DNA from 3 places in the Corynebacterium sp. 335C genome. Region 1 is predicted to be linked to each of the others. Evidence: riboswitches for the same ligand, from Rfam matches in the RefSeq annotation. Region 1 holds a riboswitch; each other region holds the start of a gene.
The links. A riboswitch is a leader RNA that binds a small molecule or an ion and turns the genes downstream of it on or off. The one in region 1 is predicted to bind thiamine pyrophosphate.

Region 1 (7,882 bases):
TCCACGGAGCTCTCCGAGCAGCAGCTGTGGGGCACCATGGTCGCCGCCGCGGCCGCCTCCCGCAACGAGACCGTGTTCTCCGAGATCGCCGACGAGGCGAAGGAGCACCTCTCCGACGAGGCGTTCGAGGGCGCGCTGGGCGCCGCCACGGTCATGGCGATGAACAACGTCGCCTACCGCGCCAAGGGCTGGCTCGGCTCCGACTACGCCCAGGTCAAGTTCGGCCTGCGCATGAACATCATCTCCAAGCCGCCGGTCGACAAGGTCGACTTCGAGCTGTGGCAGATGGCCGTCTCCACCGTCAACGGCTGCGAGCACTGCACGCTGGCCCACGACAAGGTCGTCCGCGAGGGTGGCCTGACCAAGGAGCAGGTCTGGGAGGCCGTCAAGATCGCCTCCGTCATCCAGGCCGTCGCCCAGGTCGTCATGATCGAGGACGCCCGCTAAGCCGGCTCCCCGCATGACGCGGCCCGTCCACGACGGGCAGCATGCCTGAGAAGGGCCCGCCGTTCCCCCGGGAGCGGCGGGCCCTTCCGCGTGCGCGGGTGGCGCGTGACGACGGCGCCCCGCGCGGCGCGCGTCCCGCCGGCCGCTGCCACCGCCCTCCTCCCCCGATCGCGGAGACGCCGCCGCCCTCCCCGGTCGCGGGGCGGGCGGCGGCCGTCGTCATGCCGGGACCGCGTCCCGGGGCCGTGGTGCTAGAGGACCATCGCGGCGACCCAGCCGGCCGCGAGCAGCGGGAGGTTGAAGTGCAGGAACGTCGGGATGACGGTGTCCCGGATGTGGTCGTGCTGGCCGTCGGCGTTGAGGCCGGCCGTCGGGCCGAGCGTCGAGTCGGAGGCCGGGGAGCCCGCGTCGCCGAGCGCGCCGGCGGTGCCGATCATGGCGACCGTCGCCAGCGGCGAGAAGCCCAGGGACAGGCACAGCGGCACGTAGATGGTCGTGATAATGGGCAGCGTCGAGAAGGACGAGCCGATGCCCATGGTGACGATGAGTCCGACGACGAGCATGGCGAACGCGGCGGCCGCCCGGTTGCCGCTGAACAGCGCGGCGGTCGCGTCGACCAGCGGGGTGACCTGCTCGGTGGCCTGCATGACGGAGGCGAAGCCCTGGGCGGAGATCATGATGAAGCCGATGAGCGCCATCATCTTCATGCCGGCGGTGAACACGTCGTCGGCCTGCCGCCAGCGGACCGCGCCGGTGAGCATGAAGATGGCGAGGCCGGTCAGGGCGCCAACGAGGAGCGAGTCGGCCTCGTAGCCCGCGGCCTGCATCCACACCTGCACCGCGAACGTCGCGATGATGGCGATGACGGCGACGACGACGCGGTACGTCGACGGGCGCTCGTCGTCCTGCACCGCGTCCATGTCCCCGCCGCCGGAGATGGCGCCCGAGACGGTGACCGCGCCGTACTCGCGGCGGCCGCGGTAGCTGACGAACACGGCGACGAGCAGACCCGCGAGCATGCCGAGCGCCGGGATGCCCATGGCTACCATGACGTTGATGCCGGTGACGTCGAGGCCCGCGACCTCGATGTTGTGCATGAGGATGTCGTTGAGGAAGATGTTGCCGAAGCCGACCGGGACCCACATGTAGGTCGTGACCAGGCCGAAGGTCAGCACGCAGGCGACGAGGCGGCGGTCGAGGCGCAGGCGGTTCATCACGCGCAGCAGCGGCGGGACGATGAGCGGGATGAAGGCGATGTGGACCGGGATGACGTTCTGGCTCATGATCGCCATCGCGAGGATGCCGACGATGAGGCCCCAGCGCGTCGCGGCCTCCGCCTTCCTCTTCGCGCTGTCGCCCTCGACGCCGATCTTCTCCACCATCCAGTCGGCCAGCATCTTCGGCAGGCCGGTGGAGGCCACCGCCATGGCGAACGCGCCGAGCAGCGCGTAGCTCAGCGCGATCTTCGCGCCGCCGGACAGGCCCTCCTGGAAGGCGACCATCGTCCCGTCAAGCCCGAGGCCCGCGACGAGGCCGCCGACGAGGGCGCCGATGAACAGGGCAAGGACAACGTGGACCCTCACGACCGCGAGGATGAGCATCACCAGGACGGCGAGTAGCACGGCATTCATGCGGATTATTTAAGCAGTACCTCAGGGTCCGCCTCCCCCGCCACCCCCGGCGACGCGGGCCCCGGCCCCGCGGCCGCTCCCCCGTTCGCGGGATGCGGGACCGACGCGCCGGCGGACACGCGGGCGGGACATGCGGACGGCCCCGCCGCGCGTGATGCGCGGCGGGACCGGGGTTCGGTTGCGGGACGGGCCCGCGGGGCGGATGCCGGGGACGCTAGGCGACCGCGTCGATCGGGCGGCGGCCAGCGGTGACCTGGCGGTACAGGTGGGCGGTCATGAGCACCGCCGCCGGCAGGGCGACCAGCAGGCCGACCAGGCACAGGATGGCGCCGGCGAAGCACACGACGGCGACGATGATGGTCATGACCAGGATGCCCGCGTAGTTGGCCTTCGCGGCCTCCACGTTGGCCTTCAGCGCGTCGATCGGGTTCAGGCGGCGGTCGACGATGAACGCCAGCAGGTAGCCGTAGAACGGGCCGATGAGGATGGCCAGCAGGAACGTAAAGATGGAGACGAACGGCGGGAACAGCAGGCTCGGCAGCTGCAGGACGAAGCCGATGACGCCGGAGAGCAGGGCGCCGAGGGCGATCGGGCCCCAGTTGTCGATGCGGAAGAAGTCGCCGAACTGCAGGCTGCGGCCGTCGACCTGCTCCAGGGCGCCGCGCCACGCGAGCGCGGTGGCGAAGCCCACCAGGATCGTCATGACGATGTTCATGATGAAGGTCATCGGGGTGGGCTCCTGCAGCGCGTTCGCCTCGTAGGAGACGCTGCCCGGGCCGGAGGTGGCGGCGAGCTGGAATGCGCCGAGGAGGCCGAACACCAGGCCGATGATCATGAAGACGACGAACAGCAGGATCGTGAAGCCGATCCACGGCACCGCCGCGCGGCCGAAGGCCTTGAAGCCGAAGTTGAACGCGTCGCCGATGCGGGCGCCGGGGGCGTAGGTGGCCACCGGAACCTCGGGGGCCTCGTCGCCGCCGCGCTGGCGGACGCCCTCGCCGGGCGGGCCGTGCTGGGCGCCCGGGGCGCCGTAGGCCGCGTTCTGCGCGCCGTAGCCGCCCTGCTGGCCCTCGTAGCCCGCGTTCTGCGCGCCGTAGCCGCCCTGCTGGCCCTCGTAGCCCGCGTTCTGCGCGCCGTAGCCGCCCTGCGGGGCCTGCCCGCCCTGGGCGCCGTACGGGTTCGCGGCGTTCGGGTCCTGGCCGTACGGGTCGTACCCGCCGTTGTCGTTGCCCGGGTTGCCCGGGTATCCGTTGTCGCTCATGTCACATGTAGTACCAGGCATCGCGGGGTGCCGCGCGGAATCGTGACACCCCTGCGATTTTCGTTCCCGCGCAGGCTAGGCGACGGTGATCTCGGCGCGGCCCTCGAACGGCGTCAGGCGGCCGCCCCCGCCGCGGGAGGAGCCGGCGTAGGTGACGGCGTAGACGCCGGGCGCCGCCGAGGAGGTGTCCCAGGTGACGGTCGCGGACGTCGACATTCCGTCCTTCACGAACTCCAGGCGGGTGTCCACGTGCGAGTCGTCGGCGACGACCGCTCCGTCGGGCCCGACGATCGTGATGAACCCGGCGTCGTGGCGCAGGTCCGAGTTCGGGTTCGCCGCCGCGAACGTCACCGAGACGGACTCGCCCGCCGCGACCGGGGCGCCCGGGGACTGCAGCACCTCGCCGAAGGCCGCGCCCGCCGGGGGCGCGTCGATGAACGGGTTGCCGACCGGGGACGGAGGGATCTTGCCCGTCAGGTCGCCGGCCGCGGCGCCCGCCTCCACCGGCGCGCCGGAGGCCAGCGCCCCCCGCCAGCCCGGCGAGGATCTGGGTCGCCGCCGGGGTGGCCAGGCGTCCGAAGGCGGTGGCGCCGCCCTCGTAGTCCTGCTGGTCGTACTCCTCCGGCGTGGTCAGGTAGTGGCCGTAGCCGTTGACGTAGCCCTGCACCTGCACCAGCGCCGGATCGACGCCGGCCTCCGCCGCGACGGCGCGTCGGATGCGATCGGCGGCGACGACCGTCGGCTCGAACGACAGGGAGACGATGTGGAAGCCGCCGACGCGGTGGACCTGGAACAGGAACGTCTGCTGGATCATGCCCGGGATGTAGCCGGCGGGGATGAGCAGATCCTTGTTGCCGTGGATGGCCTTCGCCGACGGCGGGACGACGACCTGGTTGACCTTGTTGATCCACGGGGTGCCGCCGCGCTCGCCCTCGTTGAATCCGAGCGCCGGGTCGCCGCCGCCGTCCTCCTGGCTGGACGCGGCGAACGCGGCGCCGAGGATGGCCGGGCCCGTCGTGCCCGCGGCGCCGTCCGGCGTCCAGCGGCCGTCGACCTGCACGTTGGCGAAGTCGACCCACTGGTGGCGGCCGTCGATGCCGCCGCCGGGCAGCGGCACCGCCGAGCCGGACTTCACGCCGTCGCGCTGACCGCCGAGGATGCGCGCCGAGTCGTACTCGTCGGCGCCCGGGCCGGAGTTCGGGGTCAGGCCGTGGTTCGGGCTGACGTCGCCCGGCGCCGACATGGCGAACGCCGCGACGAACGGGGCGGCGGGGACAGCTGGCGTCCGCGGGACCGGCGGGGACCGGCCCTCGCGGGAACGGCCCCCTACGCGCCCGGCTGCGCCAGCGCCGCCTTCAGCCCCCGGGCCGCGGCCTCCGGGTCGCCGGCTGCGGCGATGGCCCGCACGACCACGACGCGCGACGCGCCCGCCTCCCGGACGTCGGGGACCCGGGCCGCGTCGACGCCGCCGATGCAGAACCACGGCCTCGCCGTCCCCCCGGGCTCCCCCGCCTCCTGTTCCGCGGCGACGCGGGCCGCCATCGACACGGCCTCCAGCCCGACGGGCGCCCGGTCCGGCTTCGTGGGCGTCGCCCACACGGGGCCGATGACGGCGTAGTCCAGGCCGGGGTCGGCCATGGACTCCCGGAACATCGCCTCGGTCTGGTTGGAGCGGCCGATGAGCACGTCGTCGCCGAGGATGGCGCGGGCCTGCTCCGTCGTCAGGTCCCCCTGGCCGACGTGGAAGACGTCCGCCCCGACGAGCTTCGCGACGTCGGCGCGGTCGTTGGCGGCGAAGAGCCGGCCGTGCTCGGCGGCGACCTCGGCGAGGACCTCCAGCGCGGCGATTTCGGCGCGCGCCTCCAGCTTCTTGTCGCGCAGCTGGATGACGTCGACGCCGCCGGCGTAGGCGGCGTGGAGGAACTCGCGCAGGTCGCCGCGGTCGGCGCGGGCGTCGGTGCACAGGTACAGGGTCGCGTCGGCGAGCATGCGGCGGCGCTGCTCGCGGGTCCGTCCGGTCATGGAGCCTATGCTAGGACCGGACGAGGAACCACGGGAGCCCCGCACGGGGCTGAGAGGGCCGGGAGCCGGCCGACCGTCGAACCTGATTCGGATCATGCCGACGAAGGAAGGTGCGCCGTTGAACGGGACCGATCACCCGGCCGCCGCCGGGGAGGGCCGTGTGCCCGCCTCGGCCGTCATCGCGGGAGGGGGCGTCATCGGGCTGGCGACGGCCTGCGAGCTACTGCGCCGCGGCGTCGACGTCGTCGTCGCGGATCCGGAGCCGGCCTCCGGTGCGACGCGGGCGGCCGCGGGCATGCTCGCCCCGGTCGCGGAGGTCGTGTGGGACCAGCCCGGGCTCTACCCGCTGATGGTGGAGTCGGCGGCGCGCTACCCCGCGTTCGCGGCGCGGATCGCGGAGGCCTCCGGCATGGACGCCGGGTTCCTGGAGTGCGGCACGCTGGTGCTCGCCGGGGATTCGGCGGACCGGGCGGCGCTGACGGAGCTGGCGCAGCTGCAGCGCTCCATCGGCATGGACGCCGAGGTCATCGGGGTGCGCGAGGCCCGGACGCTGGAGCCGGCGCTGGGCCCCGGCGTCGTCGGCGCCGTGCGCATCCCGGGCGACCACCAGGTCGATCCGCGGAGGCTGGCCGCCGCGATGCTCGCGGTGCTCGGGGAGCGCGTGGTGCGCGCCCGGGTCGCCGCGGTGCGTGACGACGGCGGCCGCGCCGGCGGCGTCGTCCTCGACGACGGGCGGGTGCTGGGGGCGGAGGAGACGGTCGTCGCCGCCGGCATCGGCGTCGGCGGCATCGCCGGGCTGCCGGAGGGCCTGCGGCTTCCGGTGCGCCCGGTGCACGGCGACGTCGTCAGGCTCCGCGTCCCGGAGCGCCTGCGGCCCCTGACCACCCGCGTCATCCGCGGCGTGGTGCAGGGCCGGCCGGTGTACGTCGTGCCGCGCGCCGACGGCACCGTCGTGCTCGGCGCCACCAGCCGGGAAGACGACCTGGCGGGCGTCTCCGCCGACGGCGTCCACCAGCTGCTGCGCGACGCCTCCCGCCTCGTGCCCGCGATCCTCGAGTGCGAGATCACGGAGCTCATCGCCCGGGCCCGGCCGGGCTCCCCGGACGACGTGCCGATGATCGGCCGCGTCGCGCCGGGCCTGACCGTCTCGGCGGGCTACTTCCGCCACGGCATCCTGCTCACCGCGGTCGGCGCCGACCTCACGGCCGACGCCGTCTGCGGCCTCGACCCCGACCCCCGCTTCGCCGCCGCGGTGGACCCGCGGCGCTTCTCCCGGAAGGACACCGCATGACCGACACCCCCGCCGTCGTCAACGGCGAACCCCACCGACCCGCCGAGGGCGAGACGCTGCTGGAGCTCGTCGCCGCCCGCGTCGGCGCGGAGCTCAACCCCGACGGCACCCCGGCCGGCGGCGGACGCCTCGGCGTCGCCGTCGCCGTCGACGGCGCCGTCGTCCCCCGCGGCCGGTGGGCGGACACGCCCGTCGCCGGCGTCATCGACATCGTCACCGCAGTCCAGGGAGGCTAGGACATGAACGACACCACCGACGCGCCCGGCGCGGCCGCCGATCCGCTCGTCATCGCGGACCGGGAGTTCGGTTCCCGGCTCATCATGGGCACCGGCGGCGCGACGTCGCTGGACACGCTGGAGCGGGCGCTGCTGGCATCCGGCACGGAGCTGACGACGGTGGCGATGCGCCGCCACTCCCCCGACGGCCGGCAGAACGTCTTCGGCATCCTGGAGCGCCACGGCATCGCCGCGCTGCCGAACACCGCCGGCTGCTACACCGCCCGCGACGCCGTGCTCACCGCGGAGCTGGCGCGCGAGGCCCTGGAGACCGACCTGGTGAAGCTGGAGGTCATCGCCGACGAGGAGACGCTGCTGCCCGACCCCGTTGAACTCGTCGACGCCGCCGACCAGCTCGTCGGCCGTGGCTTCCACGTCCTGGCGTACACCAACGACGACCCGGCGCTGGCCAAGCGCCTGGAGGACCTCGGCTGCGCCGCGGTGATGCCGGCGGGCTCTCCGATCGGCACCGGCCTCGGCATCCTCAACCCCCACAACATCGAGCTCATCGTCGACCGGGCGGAGGTGCCCATCATCCTCGACGCCGGCATCGGCACCGCCTCCGAGGCGGCGCTGGCGATGGAGCTCGGCTGCGACGCGGTGCTGCTGGCCTCCGCCGTCACCCGCGCCCACGACCCGGAGGCGATGGCCCGCGCCATGCGCGACGGCGTGACCGCGGGCCGCACCGCCCGCCTCGCCGGCCGCATCCCCCGGCGCCGCCTGGCCCGCGCCTCCTCCACGTTCGACGGCATGGCCGTCGGCGGCAGCCGGGAGGACGAGTCCCTGTGAGGCCCGCCGCCGCGCCCGGCGCGCCGCTGACCGACGCGGAGTCCGCCCGCTACGCCCGCCACCTCACGCTCGACGGCATCGGGGCGGAGGGCCAGCGCAGGCTGCGCGGCGCCCGCGTCCTCGTCGTCGGCGCCGGCGGGCTGGGGTCGGCGACGATCCCGTACCT
Region 2 (7,882 bases), on a different contig from region 1:
GATGTCCTTTCGCGGGGATGCGCGCGCACGACCGGGGCGGGTGGCCGGTCCTCGTGCGGGAGCGGGGTCCCGCCGGGCGGGAACCGGCCCTCGTGCGGGGCCCTCCGGACCTCGTTCATCCGGGCCCGGGGCCCGCGGGGCGTGCCGTCGGCGATGCGCGCTGGTGCGTTCTGCGGTGGGCGCCGCGTGGGGCGCCTTCGGCCCGGCGCGCCTGGCTGTCCGCGGGCGCGCCGGAGGGCCGCCGGGCCCCTGCGGGGCCGGGCGGCCTGCTAGCGACAGGCGTCGCTGGCGAGGTGGCCCTGGTCGAGCCACCTGCACGACGTCAGCATCTGATCGACGGCGGACATGACCGCCACGCTAATCCCCGGTTGGGGGCACGTCAAACAACCGGGCCGGTGCGGCCGTCACCGTCGCCCGGGGCCTCCCGCGGGTCCGGCGGCACGTCGTCACGCGCGCCGCCCGGCACGTCGTCACGCAGGTCGCCGCTCCCCGCGCCGCCGGGCCCGCCGCCCGGCACGTCGTCACGCGCGTCGTCGCGCAGACTCAGCTCCGCGTCCTCCCGCTCGCGCTGCCGCTCCCGCTCGCGGGCGGCGCCGGCGCGCTCCCCCTCGCGCCGCTTGCTGGCCAGCAGCCGGCGCAGCTGCCGGCGCGTCATGGTGACGGGCGCGACGTCGGGGCTGGTCGGTAGGACCCAGTTGAGGTGGCCGGCGGCGATGGCGACGCCGGCGCCCGCGACGGTCGCGATGATCATGCCCAGCGTCGGCATGTCCAGCAGGTAGAACGCCACCAGCGTGGAGGCGCCGAGCAGCGCCGGGGTGGCGTAGATGGTGTTGCCGCCGAAGATGGCGGGCACGTTGCCGACGGCGATGTCACGGATCATGCCGCCGCCGACGGCGGTGAGCATGCCGCACAGGATCGCCGACGGCCACGGCATCCCGTAGGTCATCGCCTTCAGCGAACCGGTCACCGACCACACGCCCAGGACGATGGCGTCGCCGTAGCGGAAGAAGACGTCCCACGATCGGCCCTCGAAGTGCGCCACCCACGCGATGAGCCCGCCGAGGAGCGCGAAGCCCAGGTAGGTGGGGTCGGCGAACGCCGCCGGGGTGCCCTTCTGCATGAACGTGTCGCGCAGCAGGCCGCCGCCGAGGGCGGAGAACAGGGCGAGGAAGCCGAAGCCGACCAGGTCGAAGCGGCGCTGCCGGGCGATGGTGCCGCCGATGGCGCCGTTGATGACCACGCCGGTCAGGTCGAGGATGGTGTAGATCGACGAGACGGTGGGGTCGATCACGGGAACTGCCATGACCGGAATCATGGCAGGCCCCGCGGGGCGGCGGGAAGCCGGGGCCACCCGGTTCGCGCATCCGCGCCGGGGCCGTGCCGTAAACTCATGCGAAGGCCCCTATAGCTCAGTCGGTCAGAGCCGCGGACTCATAATCCGCTGGTCGCAGGTTCGAGCCCTGCTGGGGGCACCGCCGCGCGCCCCCCGCGCGCCCTCCCGCGCACGCCCCGTGCGCGTCCCCGCGCCCCGCCGCACACGTCTCCCGCGCCCCGCACGGGTTTTCGTGCCGCAGGTGCGGTGCGTGACGACGTCCCCCGCCCCGGCGCCGGCGGCCCGGTCCCGGCGGTCCCGCTAGATTGGTGGGCATGGCAGGTTTCCAGCGCCCCGATACCCCGACCGTGCTCGTGTGCGGCTCCATCCACCAGGACACCCTCGTGCTGGTCGACGGCATCCCGCAGCCAGGCCAGACCATCATCACGAAGAACCGGAAGAAGGCCCTCGGCGGCAAGGGCGCCAACCAGGCGACCGCCGCCGCGCTGGCCGGGGCGCGCTCCGTCATGGCGGCGACGGTCGGCGAGGATCCGGCGGCCGACGCGGTGCTGGCGGAGCTGGCGGAGAAGGGCGTCGACGTGGAGTCGGTGCAGACGTCGTGGGACGAGCCGACGGGCACCGCGTTCATCGTCACCGACGACGAGGGCGACCCGATCATCTTCGTCTCCTCCGGCGCCAACGCCCTGACGGATCCGTCGGATTACGTCGAGGAGCTCGGCGGCGCGGACGTGCTGCTGGCGCAGGGCGAGCTCCGGCCGGAGGCGACGGAGGCGCTGGCGATGATGGCGAACCTCCACGGCACCCGCTTCATCCTCAACCTCTCCCCCGTCACGGTGGTGTCGGCGGCGCTCATCGACAGCGCCGACCCGCTCATCGTCAACGAGGACGAGGCGTGGGAGGTCCTCCGCGGCCTCGGCGCCGCCGCCGGCGTGCGCCGCGGCGACGTCCCGGCCATCGCGCGGCTGCTGCTGGAGTACTGCGCCTCCGTCGTCATCACCGGTTCCGCGAAGGGCTGCGTGTACGCGCGGGCGGAGGTCGACGGCGGCGACGGCGTCATCCGCCGCCAGCCGGCGGTGACGGTGGCCGAGGAGGACGTCGTCGACTCCACCGGCGCCGGCGACGCGTTCTCCGGCACCCTGGCCGCGGAGCTGGCCCGCGGCGCGGAGCTGGCCGACGCGGTGAAGCTGGCGACCGCCGCCGGCGCGATGGCCGTCCGCGCGGTCGGCGCGACCGCCTCGTTCGCCGACGAGCCGGTGCTGCGGGGGATGGTCGCCGGCGGCGACGTCCCGGAGGCCGACGAGATCCCGGAGGGCGGCCGATGACCCGGGGCGACGCAGTCCCCGTCGACGCCGCCCCCGCCGACGCCGGCCCCGCCGTCACCGATCCGGCAGGCGACGGCCCCGGCGGCACCACCCGCGACGCCGCCCCGTCGGCGCTCGCCCGCACCATCGTCGGCGAGGGCCCCACGGTCGTGCTGTTCCACGGCGTGTGCCACTCCCGCGACGCGTGGGAGCGGGTCGTGCCGCTGCTGGCCGACGACTTCCGCGTCGTCACGGTCGACCTGCCCGGCCACGGCGAGAGCCCGGAGCCGGCGCGCCCCGACGTAGTCGGCTCCGTGCTGGAGTCGCTGGAGGGCTTCCTCGCGGAGGTCACCCCGGACGGCGAGCGCCCGCACCTGGCCGGCAATTCGCTGGGCGGCTACATCGCCCTGGAGCTCGCCCTGCGCGGCCACGCCGCCAGCGCCCTGGGACTCAACCCCGCCGGGTTCTTCCACGGGCGCCTGGATCAGCTGCGCGTCATCCGCCAGTTCCAGGCGCTGCGCGCGTCGGCGAAGCTCATGCGCCCGCTGCTGCCGACGCTGGCGCGCATCCCGGCGGCGCGCGCCCCGATGATGGGCATGTTCTCCGCCCGGCCGTGGCGGGTGCCGCACGCCACCGTCGTCCGCGATTCGGCGGGGCTGCTGGCCAACACCATGGTCGACGAGGGCCTGAACACCGACTTCGCGTTCTCCGACGCGGTCGACGACACCCCGCTGACCTGCGCGTGGGGCACCGCGGATCTCACGCTCGTGCGCGGCTGGCGCCGCCACCGCGACGTGCTGCCCGCCGCCCGCCTGGAGCTGCTGCCGGGCGTCGGCCACGTCGGCATGCTCGACTCCCCCTCGCGCGTCGCCGCCGCGATCCGCGGCTCCATCGCCCGCGCCGCGTGACGGCGGCGGGCGCCGCCGGCGGGTCCCGTCGCAGCGCATCACCCGCGTGACGACGGCGCGCCGCGCGCGGGAGCCGTCGCAACGCAACCGCGGCGCGGCGACGCTCCCCGCGCACGACGACGGCCCCGGCCGCACCCCTCCACGGTGCGGCCGGGGCCGCGTCGCATCCGGCGGGCCCGCGACGGCGGGCGCCGGCCATGCCGATTATTCGGCGGCGACGAAGTCGTAGGCCTTCGGGTCGAACTTCCGGTGCTCGCGGATGAAGCGCGTCGTCGTCGACGGCCACACCGCCGGCGCGTTGCCCTTGTCGTCGATGTACCAGGAGCTGCAGCCCGTCACCCACGCCGACGGCTTCAGCCGCTCGCGCATCCACTCGTTGTACCGGTGCTGCGCCTCCGCGGTGACGTCGGCGACGTCGAGGCCGCGGGCGTCGCGGTAGTCCAGGCGGCCGAGGAAGTAGCGGACCTGGGCCTCGAGGATCTGCAGCATCGACGAGTGGCCGAGGCCGGTGCCCGGGCCCATCATCACCGTCATGTTCGGGAAGCCGTGGACGACGGTGCCCTTGTAGGCCTCCATGCCCTCCTCGCCCCACACGCCGGCCAGCGAACGGCCGTCGCGGCCGTGGACCAGCTCGAACGTCGGCGAATCGGTGACGTGGAAGCCGGTGCAGATGATGAGAACGTCGATCTCGTGCTCCACGCCGTCGCGGGTGCGGATGGAGTGGGCGCCGACCTCCTCGATGCCGGAGGTCACCAGCTCCACGTTGTCGCGGTCGATCGCCGGGTAGTATTTGTTCGAGATGAGCATCCGCTTGCAGCCGATGCGGTAGTCCGGGGTCAGGGCGGCGCGGGTGGCCGGGTCCTTCACCTGGGTGCGCAGCATCGCGCGGTTCATCCAGACCAGCGGCTTCATGGCCCACTCGGCCTCGGTGGTGAGGCCCGGCACCTGCGACTCGCGCAGCACCCAGTCCTGGGCGCGGACGATCTGCCGCAGCCCCGGCACCTTCTTCAGCAGCAGCTTCTCGACGCCGGCGTACGGGCGGTCGATGCGCGGCATGATGTACGGGGGCGTGCGCTGGAAGACGCTGAGCTTGCCCGCGGCCTTCGCGACCTCGGGGACGATCTGGATGGCGGAGGCGCCGGTGCCGATGACCGCGATGCGCTTGCCCTCCAGGTCCGCGTCGTGGTCCCAGCGGGCGGAGTGGAACATCTCGCCCTGGAAGCCGGCGATGCCCGGGATGTCCGGCAGCTTCGGCTCGCACAGCGCGCCGACGCCGAGGACCAGCTCGCGGGCGCGGAAGACGACCTCGCCGCCCTCCTCCGGCGAGCCCTGGTCGCCGGCGACGGCCGGCTTGCCGCCGTCGACGCGGCGGGTGGTGACGTGCCAGCGGCGGTCCTCCTCGTTCCAGGAGGCGTCCGTCATCTCCGTGCGGAACTCGATGTGGTCGTACAGGCCCTCCTTCCGGGCGACCTCACGCTGGTAGCGGTGGATCTCCGGCTGGTGGCCGAAGCTGCGGGACCAGGGGAAGTCCTGGCGGAAGGACAGGGAGTAGAGGTGGCTGGGGACGTCGCACGCGGCGCCCGGGTAGGTGTTGTCGCGCCACGTGCCGCCGACCTCGTCGGCGCGCTCGATGATGGTGAAGCCCATCCGGCCGGAGCGGCGCAGCTGGGCGCCGGCGATGAGGCCGGAGAACCCGGAGCCGACGATGAGGACCTCGACGTCGCGGACGCGGCCCTCATCGGCCCCCGCAACGGCTGCCTTGGTTTCCTTGAGCGAAGCTGTCATGCGCGGAACGTTAGACCCGTTCGGATTGCGAATGAAGATATTCAGGGAAACAAACGTGACCGGGGGTACTCCGCGGGTGGAGTTGTGAGCGCGGTCACCCCGGGCCGGCCGCGAGCCGGATGGCGGCGCTCGACCAATCCAACGAGGGCCGTTTAAGGGGCGCCTTGGTTCACGTGCGGCCGGATCGTATTAGGCCCCAATGAGGCCCTTGTGAGCCCCCATACGAGTACCAGGCCAGGGCATTACGCCTCTGGCCTGGTGTTTTGGCTCCCCCAGCTGGATTCGAACCAGCAACCCTTCGATTAACAGTCGAATGCTCTGCCGTTGAGCTATGGGGGAATGCGTTGGCCGGGCTGTTCGCCCTGCAACGGGACATGACTTTACCCAGCACTTCCGGAGGCGCCAAATCCCCTGTTCATCGCCAGTTTCGCAGGCTTCCCACGCACGATCGAGGAAGGGCCGCCGCGAACGCCGGAGGCCGTGTCGGCCCCGTTGCTATCCTCGGCGGCGACACGGGGTGCCCGCACGGAGGCGGGCTGAGATGAGACCCGTCGAACTTGATCCGGTTCAGACCGGCGAAAGGATTGTCGTCATGGCCGAGCAGCCGCATGCCCGCACCGCCCCCTCCCCCGTCCCGCCGCCGGCGCCGCGCATCGCGGAGGCCGTGCCGCGGGTGCTGTCCATCGCGGGCACGGACCCGTCGGGCGGCGCCGGCATCCAGGCAGACATGAAGGCCTTCGCCGCGCACGGCGCCTACGGCATGTCCGCCGTGACGGCTCTGGTGTCGCAGAACACCCACGGGGTGCGGGAGGTCCACGCCCCGGGCCCGGAGTTCCTGCGCTCGCAGCTGGAGGCGGTCTCCGACGACGTGGAGATCGACGCGGTGAAGATCGGGATGCTGTTCGACGAGGGCATCATCGCCGTCGTCGCCGAGTGGCTGGACCGGGTGAAGTGCCCGATCGTGGTGCTCGATCCGGTGATGGTGGCGACCTCCGGCGACCGCCTGCTGGTCGCGGAGGCCGAGGAGGCGCTGCGGGGGCTGCTGCCGAAGGCGTCGCTCATCACCCCGAACGTCCCGGAGCTGGCGGTGCTGGCCGGCGCGGAGCCGGCGGCCGACTGGGACGGGGTGCTGGAGCAGGCCCGCTCCGTCGCCCGCTCGGCGGACGTGCTGGTGCTGGCGAAGGGCGGCCACCTCGACGGAGACACGCTGCACGACGCGCTGGTCCACCCCGACGGGACGGTCGAGGAGGTCGCGGCGCCGCGCGTCGACACGACGTGCACGCACGGCACGGGCTGCTCCCTCTCCTCCGCGGTCGCGGCGCTGTGGCCGCGCCTGGGCGACCCGGCCGCGGCGGTGCGCGTCGCGAAGCAGTGGCTCACGGAGTCGCTGGAGCACGCCGCGGAGCTGCGCGTCGGCTCCGGCCACGGCCCCGTGAACCATTTCGCGGGCCTGTGGGGCCGCGGCCTCGCGCCGGCGAACCCGGAGATCATCACCGACGCGTGGTGGGAGGCGATCGACGACCTGCGCTCGGCGATCGACGACCTGCCGTTCATCGCGCAGCTTGCCGACGGGTCCCTCGACGGCGACGACTTCGCCTGGTACCTCGCCCAGGACGCGGTGTACCTCAACGGCTACTCGCGCGCCCTGGCGGCGGCGTCGACGCTGGCGCCGACGCAGGCGGAGCAGATGTTCTGGGCGAACTCGGCGCACTCGGCCATCGCGACGGAGATGGAGCTGCACCGCTCCTTCATCGGCGACGCGGCGGGCGCGGAGCAGCCGCAGCCGTCGGCCGTCACCCGCGCCTACGTCGACCACCTGCTGGCGACCGCGGCCCGCGGCTCCTACGGCGAGGCCGTCGCGGCGCTGCTGCCCTGCTACTGGCTGTACCAGGAGATCGGCAGCCGCCTCGCCGCCGCCGCGACCGCGGGGCACCCGTACGAGCAGTGGCTGGCCACCTACTCCGACGAGGAGTTCGAGGAGGCCACCCGCGCCGCCATCGGCCACGTCGCCCGCGCCGCCGCCGGGGCGGGTCCGGAGGAGCGCGCCGCGATGTGGCGGGCGTTCCGCACCTCGTCCTGGCACGAGCTGGAGTTCTTCGCGGAGCCGGTGCGCCGCCACGGGTAACCGCCGCGGAGGGCTGCGACGCATAAGCCGCCGTGCATATGATCGGCGGCATGAGCGCTTCCGATCACATCACCCTCCACGACGACGGCTCCCGCACGGTGCGCGGCATCGTGTCGCTCGCCAAGGGCGAGCCCGTCGAGCAGGTCGAGATCACCGTGCCCGCCCCCGGCCCGAACGACGTCGTCGTCCGGGTCGACGCCTGCGGCGTCTGCCACACCGACCTCGCCTACCGCGACGGCGACATCGAGGACGCCTACCCGTTCCTCCTCGGCCACGAGGCCGCCGGCGTCGTCATCGACGTCGGCGAGGACGTCACCCACGTCGCCGAGGGCGACTTCGTCGTCCTCAACTGGCGCGCCGTGTGCGGCGAGTGCCGCGCCTGCCGCAAGGGCGAGCCGAAGTACTGCTTCAACACCCACAACGCGTCGAA
Region 3 (7,882 bases), 430 kb from region 1:
TACCAGTCCCAGCGCCGGTACGACGCCGTCGCCGGGTCCAGCAATCGCGTTGCGACGGCATCCGCCGCGGCCGCCAGCCCGCCCCACCCGGGGTAGACGTCCTCCAGGTGCACCACGGGCCAGCCGAGCGCCGCCGACCAGCGGCGGGCCAGCGTGGTCTTCCCGGCGCCGGAGCGGCCGTCGACGAGCACGATCACCGCGGCGTCACATCCCCAGGAAGCGGAAGTGGCCCAGCCACGCCGAGACGCCGAGGGCGAGGGCGGCGAAGCACGCGCACACCGCCATCAGCGCCCAGTCCCCGGCGTGCAGGCGGGACTCGCGGCCCCACGTGCGGGGGCCGGGGGCGCCGAAGCCGCGGGCCTCCATCGCCGTCGACAGCTTCGCACCGCGGCGTAGCGCGAACACCAGCAGGGCGAAGACCTGGGACGCGACGCGGCGCAGCCGGCCCGAGTCGCCGAGGCCGCGGGCGCGGCGGGCGCGGGTGAGGGCCCGCCAGTCGTCGATGAACAGGGTCACCAGGCGCACGCCCGCCATCGCCGCCAGGACGAACCGGGCGGGCAGGCGCAGCACCTGCGCCAGGCCGTCGCCCAGGTCCGTCGGGTCGACCCCGGCGGTGAGCACGATGACGGGCAGGCCGATGGCCAGCACGCGCAGGAAGATCGCCAGGCCCAGCTGCAGCGAGTTGTCGGTGACGTGGGCCAGCAGGAAGCTGGCGTACAGCTCGCCCTCGGGCGCGCCGTACAGGGCCATCGAGATGCCGGAGATGGGCGCGGCGACCAGCAGCGGCCACGCCCGGCGCAGCACCATGAGCGGGGAGATGCCGCTCAGCGGGATCATCAGCACCGCGCAGGCCAGCGCCACGGCGGCGGAGACCCAGTCGATGGTGAGCACCAGCGGCGTCGTCCAGATGAGCAGGCCGAGCACGCGGCTGACCGGGTTCAGCCGGTCCAGCAGGCCCGCGGACTCGCCGCGGCGGGCGGCGGGCAGCGTGGCGTCGGCGGCGGCGGTGGTCATACGCGGTCCTCCTCGCGGGTCGGGCCGGCCGGAGTGCCCGGGCGGGTCGGGTGGCTCGGGGTACCCGGGCGGGTCGTGCCGCCCGGGCGGGCGATGCGGGCCGGGGCGGCGAGCTCCACGACGTGGTCGCCGAGCGACGCCCGCAGCAGCCGGTCGTGGGTGACCGAGGCGACGGCCGCGCCGTCGTCGGCGAGCTCCCGCAGCAGGTGCGCCAGCTCCGTGAAGGTGCGGCGGTCCTGGCCGAAGGTCGGCTCGTCGAGGAGCACGACGCGGGGGCGCGTCGACAGGACCGTGGCGACGGACAGGCGGCGCTTCTCCCCTCCCGACAGCGTGAACGGGTTGGCCGGGGCGAGGTGGTCCAGGCGCAGGTGCTCCATGAGGCGGGAGGCGCGCGCGGCGGCCTCGTCCTCCCCCAGGCCCATGAGGCGGGGGCCGAGCTCCAGCTCCTCCTTCACCGTGGAGGAGACGAACTGGTGCTCCGGCACCTGGAAGACGCTGCCGACGCGGGCGGCCAGCTGCCGGGACGACCAGCCGTGCGGGGCGGACGCAGGGACGCGGGGGCCGCGGCGCAGCAGGCGGCGGCGCACCCGGCCGGCGGCGGGCCCGGCCTCCAGCACGGACGGGGAGGCCTCGACGACGCCGGCGACGGGCGCCAGCAGGCCGCCGAGGGTCAGCGCCAGCGTGGACTTGCCGGCGCCGTTGGGGCCGACGATGCACGTCGACGCCCCGGCCGGCAGGGCCACGTCGAGGCCGACCTGCACCGGCAGGTCCGCCTCGTGGCCGACGGCGAGGCCGCGGCCGCGCAGCGCGACGTCCGCGCCGGGGGCGGCGGCGTCGACGGGCCGGGCCGGGGGCAGCTCCGGGGCGTGGCCCGGCACCCACACGCCGGCGTCGGCCAGGGCCGCGCCGTGGTCGGCGAGGACGCGCTCCGGCTCCCCGTCGGCGATGACGCCGCCGGAGCCGACGACGACGATGCGGTCGACGTGGCCGACCCAGGCGTCGACGCGGTGCTCGACGACCAGCAGGGTCGCCCCGGCGGCGTCGGCGGCGCGGACGGCGGCGTCGCGCAGCTCCGCGACGCCGGCCGGGTCGATGTTGGCGGTCGGCTCGTCGAGGGCGATGATGCGCGCGCCCATGGCCAGCACACCGGCCAGCGCGAGACGCTGCTTCTGCCCGCCGGACAGGCGCTCGGTCGGCCGGTCCAGGTCGGCGTCGAGGCCGACGAGGTCCAGGCAGCGGCGCACGCGCCGCCAGATCTCGTCGCGCTCCACGCCGAGGTTCTCGGCGCCGAAGGCCACGTCGTCGCCGACGCGGGCGCTGATGACCTGCGAGTCCGGGTCCTGCAGCACCAGGCCGACCTCGCCGCGGGCGGCATCGGCGGGCGCCCCGAAGACGTGGAGCTCGCCCTCGGCGTCGCCGTCGTCGCCGTGGCCGAGGACGCCGGCGATGGCGGCCAGCAGCGTCGACTTGCCCGCGCCGGAGGCGCCGAGCAGCAGGACCTTCTGGCCGTGGGGGATCTCCAGGTCGATGCCGGACAGGACGGGCTTGGCCCGGCCGGCGTGGCGCCAGCCGAAGCCGCGGGCCCGGACCGCCGCGTCCGTCACGCCAGCTGCCGGCGCTCGCGGCCGGCGGCGAAGCGGTCGAGGGCGCCGGTGGCGGCCAGGGCGCGGGTCAGCAGGTGGCCGACGAGGCCCGCCAGCACGATGCCCGAGATGATGACGCAGATGGAGTAGATGATGTTGAACTCCAGCGTCTTCGCGATGTTGCCGGACATGAACAGCTCGAGGACGATGGCGCCGGCGCCGGCGGCCGCGCCGGCCAGCATCGCCGTCGGCAGGCCGAAGCGGCGGTAGGCGAACAGCAGGAAGACGAGCTCGGCGCCCAGGCCCTGGGCGATGCCGGAGTAGACGGTCTCCGGGCCCCACTGGCTGGCCAGCGCCATGGAGACGGTCGCGGCGACGACCTCCACGAACAGGGCGGCGCCCGGCTTGCGGATGATGAGCCCGCCGAGCACGCCGCCCAGCAGCCAGATGCCGACGGCGAGGCCGCCGAAGCCCGGGGTGAACGCGTCGAGCGTCGTGAACAGCGCGTAGCCGACGACGTTCCAGATGACGAAGATGAGGCCGACGGCGACGCCGAGGACGGCGGCGGTGACGATGTCGACGACGCGCCAGCGCATCGACGGCGCCTGCGTGGTGGTGCTCATTGCTGCGTGCTCTCCTTCTGGTGCGGGGGCACGCACGGGGCGTCTCCGGTGGGCGCCGCCGGCGGTGGTGCCGCGGCGCCCGCTCCCTTCGCCGGCATGACCCGGATCAGGTTCAACGGTCGAGGGCGATCCGCGCCCTCCTCTCAGCCCCTCGGTCCCGGGGGCTCCCGTGCGTTGTCGCCCGCGATGCTACCCCACGGCGCCCGCCCGCCCCGTACCCTGAGCCGCATGATCAAGGGTTCGACTCCGGAGGGTGCAGGGGACGCGGCGACGGCGGCCGGGGAGCGCGCCCCGGCCGCGCCCGCGGGCGACGCGGAGCGGTCGGAGGGCCGGGCATCGGGCCGGGCAACCGCCGCCGACGCCTCCGGCGCCGCCACCGGCACCCCCGAACCCGTGCCCGGCGCCCCCGCGATGGGCGCCGGCACGTGGCGCGCGCTGGTCGCCGCGGTCGTCGCCGTGCAGTTCGCCCTGCACGCGCTGGTGCTGTCGGGCCGGACGTTCTACTGGGACGACTTCATCATCGTGGGCCGCGCGGTGGACGTGCCGTGGTGGTCGCCGGACTTCTGGGCCCGCCCGCACGACGGGCACGTGGCGCCCCTGGCCTTCCTGCTGCAGGCGGCGGTGAACGAGGCGGCGCCGTGGCGGTGGTGGATCCCGGCGGCGCTGATGCTGCTGGCCCAGGTCGCGGCGACGCTGCTGCTGGCCCGGGCGGCCCGGGCGCTGGCGGGCCGCAGCTGGCCGGCGCTGGCGGCGGTGGCGTTCGCGGCGTTCACGCCGCTGACGCTGCCGGGGTCGACGTGGTGGTCGGCGGCGGTCAACGCCCTGCCGATGCACATGGCCCTGGCCGCGTGGACCGCGCTCGCCGCCCGCGCCGTCCTTGACGACGATCCCCGCGCCCGCTCGCCCCGCACCGTCGCGCTGGCGTCGCTGGGCCTGGTGGTGTCGCTCGGATTCTTCGAGAAGTCGCTGGCCGTGATGCCGCTGGCGGCGGCGCTGGTCGCGGCGGCCGCCCACGTGCGGGGCCTGCCCGCGGTGGCGGCGATGCGGCGGGCCCGCCCGCTGTGGCTGGCCGGCGGCGCCATCACCGGCATCTGGGCGGTGGTGTGGCTGGGCATCGCCTCCCGCGGCATCGCGGACACCACCGGCGGCGGGCCGCTGTCGGAGCTGTGGTGGCGCGGCCTGAAGGCCGTCTTCGCCGGCCTGGTCGGCGGGCCGTGGCGGTGGGACCGCTGGGCGCCGTCGCAGGCGTGGGCCGAGCCTCCCGTGCCGCTGGCCGTCGCCGGCGCGGTGGCGCTGCTGGGCGTCGGCGCGGCGGCGATGGTCCGCACCCGCCGCGCGTGGGCCCCGGCGCTCGTCGGCGCCGCGTACCTCGCCGTCGTGCTGGCGGCGATGACGACGGCGCGGTCCGGCGAGAACACCTCCGGCATGCTCGCCCAGACGCTGCACTACTACGGCGACGCCGCCCTGGTCCTGGCGCTCGCGGTGGCCGCCATGTTCCCCGCGGGCCCGGGCCGGCCGCTGGAAGGGGACGACGCCGTGTCGCGTGACGACGGCACCCGCCGCGGCGCCGCGGACGACGACGCCGCGGCGGGTCCCGTCGCAAAGCACATGGACGGTGACGCGGATGCGGACGGCGACGCGGACGCCCGCCCGGCGCAGCGCGCGGCCGCCGTGCTCACCCTCGGCGTCGTCGCGGCGCTGCTGGCGTCCTCGGCGTGGTCGACGTGGACCTACCGCCAGGCATGGTCCGGCGATCTCACCGCACGGTGGCTGCCGACCGTGATGGAGGAGCTGCCGAAGGCCGCGGCCGCCGACCCGGCGCCGATGCTCGACCAGCCCGTGCCGTTCGAGGTGCTGCTGCCCGTCACCAACCCGCGCAACCTCTACTCCTCCGTCTTCGACGACGTGGAGGACCGGCCGGGGTTCGCCGACGTCACCCCGCGGCCCCGCATGTTCGACGACCACGGCCGCGTCGTCGACGGCCGCGTCGCCGCGCTCACCCGCCTGGACCAGGGGCCCGTCCCGTCCTGCGGTCACGAGGTGCGCGCCGACGGCTCCGGCCGCGCCGTCGTCGATCTGCCGCTGTCGGACCTGATCTTCCTGGGCAACCACGTCATGGAGCTCAACACGCTGGCCTCCGCGCCGATGACGGTGCGGCTGACGTTCCCCAACGAGCTGTCGACGCCCGACCAGATCCAGGCCGGCGGCGCCGTCGTCGACGTGCCCGCCGAACCCCGCCAGGTGTGGGCGGCCATCGACGGCGGCGGGCGCCTGCTGCGCGTCGAGATCCTCGATGCCCCGCCCGGTGCGGTGCTGTGCCTCGGGGCGGGGGCGATCGGGCCGCTGGTTCCCGCCGAAGGCTGAGAATCCATTAGGATGATCCGGAGAAATCCCGACCAACGCCCGTGATGCCCCTCGCAAAGGAGTTCGTCCATGCGTCACCGTCTCGCCGGCCTCGCCGCCGCCACCGCCATCGCCTCCGCCGCCCTGGTGGCCTGCTCCCCGCCGAACGAGCAGCCCTCCGACATCAAGGTGACGGACCAGGAGAACCCGATCCGCACCTACGAGGCCCCGGCCGAGTCCACCGACCCGTCGGGCTCCGCCACCCCGTCCGGTGAGGTCTCCCCCTCCGGCGAGGCGACCCCGTCCGGAGCCGCGACCCCGTCGGGCGCCGAGACCGCCCCGGCCGAGGGCGGCCACGCGGGCCACTCCCACTAGGAGCCGCAGGAGCCGCAGGGCATCCAACGACGACGCCCCCGGCGCGCCAATCCCCTTTTCGGGGAGGGCGCGCCGGGGGCGTCGCGCATGCGCGGGGGCCGGCCCCGCGGACGGCGGGCGGGCCGGCGCGGCGGGCGGGTCGGCGCAGCCGGCGCACCCGCCGGGGCGGGCCCGCCGCGCGGGACCTACGCCTCCGGGAACCGCCAGATCTCCTCGCCGTGGTCGCGGATGACCGCGAAGGGGGCGTCGGCGTCGGTCATGTCCAGCTCGACGTTGAGCTGGCGGTCCTGACCCTCGTCGTCGCGCCCCTCGACGTTGTAGACCAGGCGCAGGTTCCCGATGTCGGCCACCTCGGGATTCGCGTCGCGCAGCCACGGATTGCGGCGGCGGACGCCGATGAGTCCCTGGTGGGCGCGCCCGATCCACTGGCCGACCTCGGAGAGGTCCTCCGGCGCGGCCGGGAAGACCGGGCGGATCTGGTCGTCGCCGCCGAAGTCCTCCTTCTTCACGCCGGTGTAGCCCTGCTCGTCGCCGTAGTAGACCAGCGGCACGCCGCCGACGGTCATGAGCACCGCCAGCGCCAGGATGGACTTCTCCGCGCCGACCTGGGAGGCGATGCGGGTGACGTCGTGGTTGCCGACGAAGGTGACCGGACGGAAGGCGTCGAGGAAGCCGTTGTGGCGGCCGAGGGTCCACTCCAGCTCGTAGAAGTTGCCCTCCTTCAGCGACGACCACGTCGCCTTCCACAGCTCGTACTCCGTGACGGAGTCCATGCCGGAGGTGGCGACGATGTCGGCGTAGTCGCCGTGGATGACCTCGCCGTAGATGAAGGCTTCCGGGAACTCCTCCCGCACCGCCGGCAGCACGTCGGCCCAGAACTTCGGGTCCACCGCGTAGGCGGCGTCGAGGCGCCAGCCGTCGGCGCCGCGGCGCAGCCAGTGCAGCATGACGTCGCGGACCAGGTCCTTCACCGCGTCGGAGCCGTGGTCGAGCTCCACCAGCGCGTCATGGCCCTCGAAGACGGGCAGCGTCGGCTCGTCGCCGGAGCGGTCGACGGCGAAGAGGCGCGCGGCGTCGGAGGACTCGTCGGCCAGCGCCTCCGCGACGGCGGGGTGCTCGCGGCCGACGTGGTTGAACACGCCGTCGAGCAGTACGCGGATGCCGCGATCGTGCGCGGCGGCGATGAGCCGATCGAAGGCGTCGTCGTCGCCCAGGCGGTCGTCGATGCGGAAAAAGTCGGTCGTGTCGTAGCCGTGCGTCGACGACTGGAACACCGGCCCGAGCTGCAGGACGTTCAGCCCCAGCTCCTGCACGTAGTCCAGCCAGGCGGTGAGGTGGTCCAGGCGGGCCGGGAAGTCGCCGTCGACGCGGGCGCCGTCCCCGCCGCGGTCGTGGACGGGGGCCCCGGTGAAGCCCAGCGGGTAGACGTGCCATCCGATGGTGTGGTCGGTCCACGCGGGTCCGGTGCGGCGGTCGGTCATGTCGGGGCTCCTTACTGGGCGGAGGTGTCGGTGGTGTCGGTCGTGTCCGCGGCCGCGGACGAGCCGGTCGTGCCGGCCGGTCCGGCCGCGCCCGCCTCGCCGGCGCGGGAGGCGTCGTCACGCATCGCGCGGGCGGCGCGCTTCGGCCGCACCTGCGTGCGGCGCTCGCCGGCGCGGGACTGCGGCGTGCCCGGACCCGGGTTGGGGCGCTGGGCGATGGCGCCGGCGCGGGGCTGGCGGCGGTCCGGGGAATCCGGCATCGGCCGCGGGTCCTCGTGGCCGGGCGCGAGCGCGTCGAGCGCGATCTGCACCTCGACGCGGACGCCGTTGATCATGGCGCGCTCGACGACGTCGTAGCGGCTGTTGTGCAGGAAGTACGGGTTGCCGACCTCGGGCCCGCCGCCGCCGAGGAACATGTAGCAGCCCGGGGCCTCGCGGGAGAAGTAGGCGAAGTCGTCGGACG

Region 2: it holds a riboswitch for thiamine pyrophosphate, as region 1 does, so the genes downstream of both, thiD (bifunctional hydroxymethylpyrimidine kinase/phosphomethylpyrimidine kinase) here and thiO (glycine oxidase ThiO) in region 1, are expected to answer to the same signal.
Region 3: it holds a riboswitch for thiamine pyrophosphate, as region 1 does, so the genes downstream of both, QQS41_RS03165 (ECF transporter S component) here and thiO (glycine oxidase ThiO) in region 1, are expected to answer to the same signal.

The regions. Positions count from the first base shown of each region.
Region 1 is NZ_JASTTB010000001.1:316,126-324,007, forward strand. It holds gene QQS41_RS01390 (carboxymuconolactone decarboxylase family protein) at 1-447, shown strand, start outside; gene QQS41_RS01395 (Na+/H+ antiporter family protein) at 699-2,078, opposite strand; gene QQS41_RS01400 (hypothetical protein) at 2,293-3,339, opposite strand; gene QQS41_RS01405 (neutral/alkaline non-lysosomal ceramidase C-terminal domain-containing protein) at 3,415-3,861, opposite strand; partial or broken gene QQS41_RS01410 (neutral/alkaline non-lysosomal ceramidase N-terminal domain-containing protein) at 3,956-4,582, opposite strand; gene thiE (thiamine phosphate synthase) at 4,666-5,361, opposite strand; TPP riboswitch at 5,382-5,487, shown strand; gene thiO (glycine oxidase ThiO) at 5,480-6,652, shown strand; gene thiS (sulfur carrier protein ThiS) at 6,649-6,888, shown strand; gene QQS41_RS01430 (thiazole synthase) at 6,892-7,716, shown strand; gene QQS41_RS01435 (ThiF family adenylyltransferase) at 7,713-7,882, shown strand, end outside.
Region 2 is NZ_JASTTB010000002.1:316,459-324,340, reverse strand. It holds partial or broken gene QQS41_RS08470 (trimeric intracellular cation channel family protein) at 593-1,315, opposite strand; tRNA gene QQS41_RS08465 (tRNA-Ile) at 1,399-1,472, shown strand; gene QQS41_RS08460 (PfkB family carbohydrate kinase) at 1,648-2,655, shown strand; gene QQS41_RS08455 (alpha/beta fold hydrolase) at 2,652-3,542, shown strand; gene QQS41_RS08450 (flavin-containing monooxygenase) at 3,747-5,327, opposite strand; tRNA gene QQS41_RS08445 (tRNA-Asn) at 5,592-5,666, opposite strand; TPP riboswitch at 5,831-5,929, shown strand; gene thiD (bifunctional hydroxymethylpyrimidine kinase/phosphomethylpyrimidine kinase) at 5,920-7,452, shown strand; gene QQS41_RS08435 (S-(hydroxymethyl)mycothiol dehydrogenase) at 7,503-7,882, shown strand, end outside.
Region 3 is NZ_JASTTB010000001.1:743,199-751,080, forward strand. It holds gene QQS41_RS03150 (hypothetical protein) at 1-197, opposite strand, end outside; gene QQS41_RS03155 (energy-coupling factor transporter transmembrane component T family protein) at 205-1,014, opposite strand; gene QQS41_RS03160 (ABC transporter ATP-binding protein) at 1,011-2,618, opposite strand; gene QQS41_RS03165 (ECF transporter S component) at 2,615-3,220, opposite strand; TPP riboswitch at 3,301-3,394, opposite strand; gene QQS41_RS03170 (hypothetical protein) at 3,449-5,584, shown strand; gene QQS41_RS03175 (hypothetical protein) at 5,654-5,938, shown strand; gene QQS41_RS03180 (alpha-amylase family protein) at 6,124-7,419, opposite strand; gene QQS41_RS03185 (M20 metallopeptidase family protein) at 7,431-7,882, opposite strand, start outside.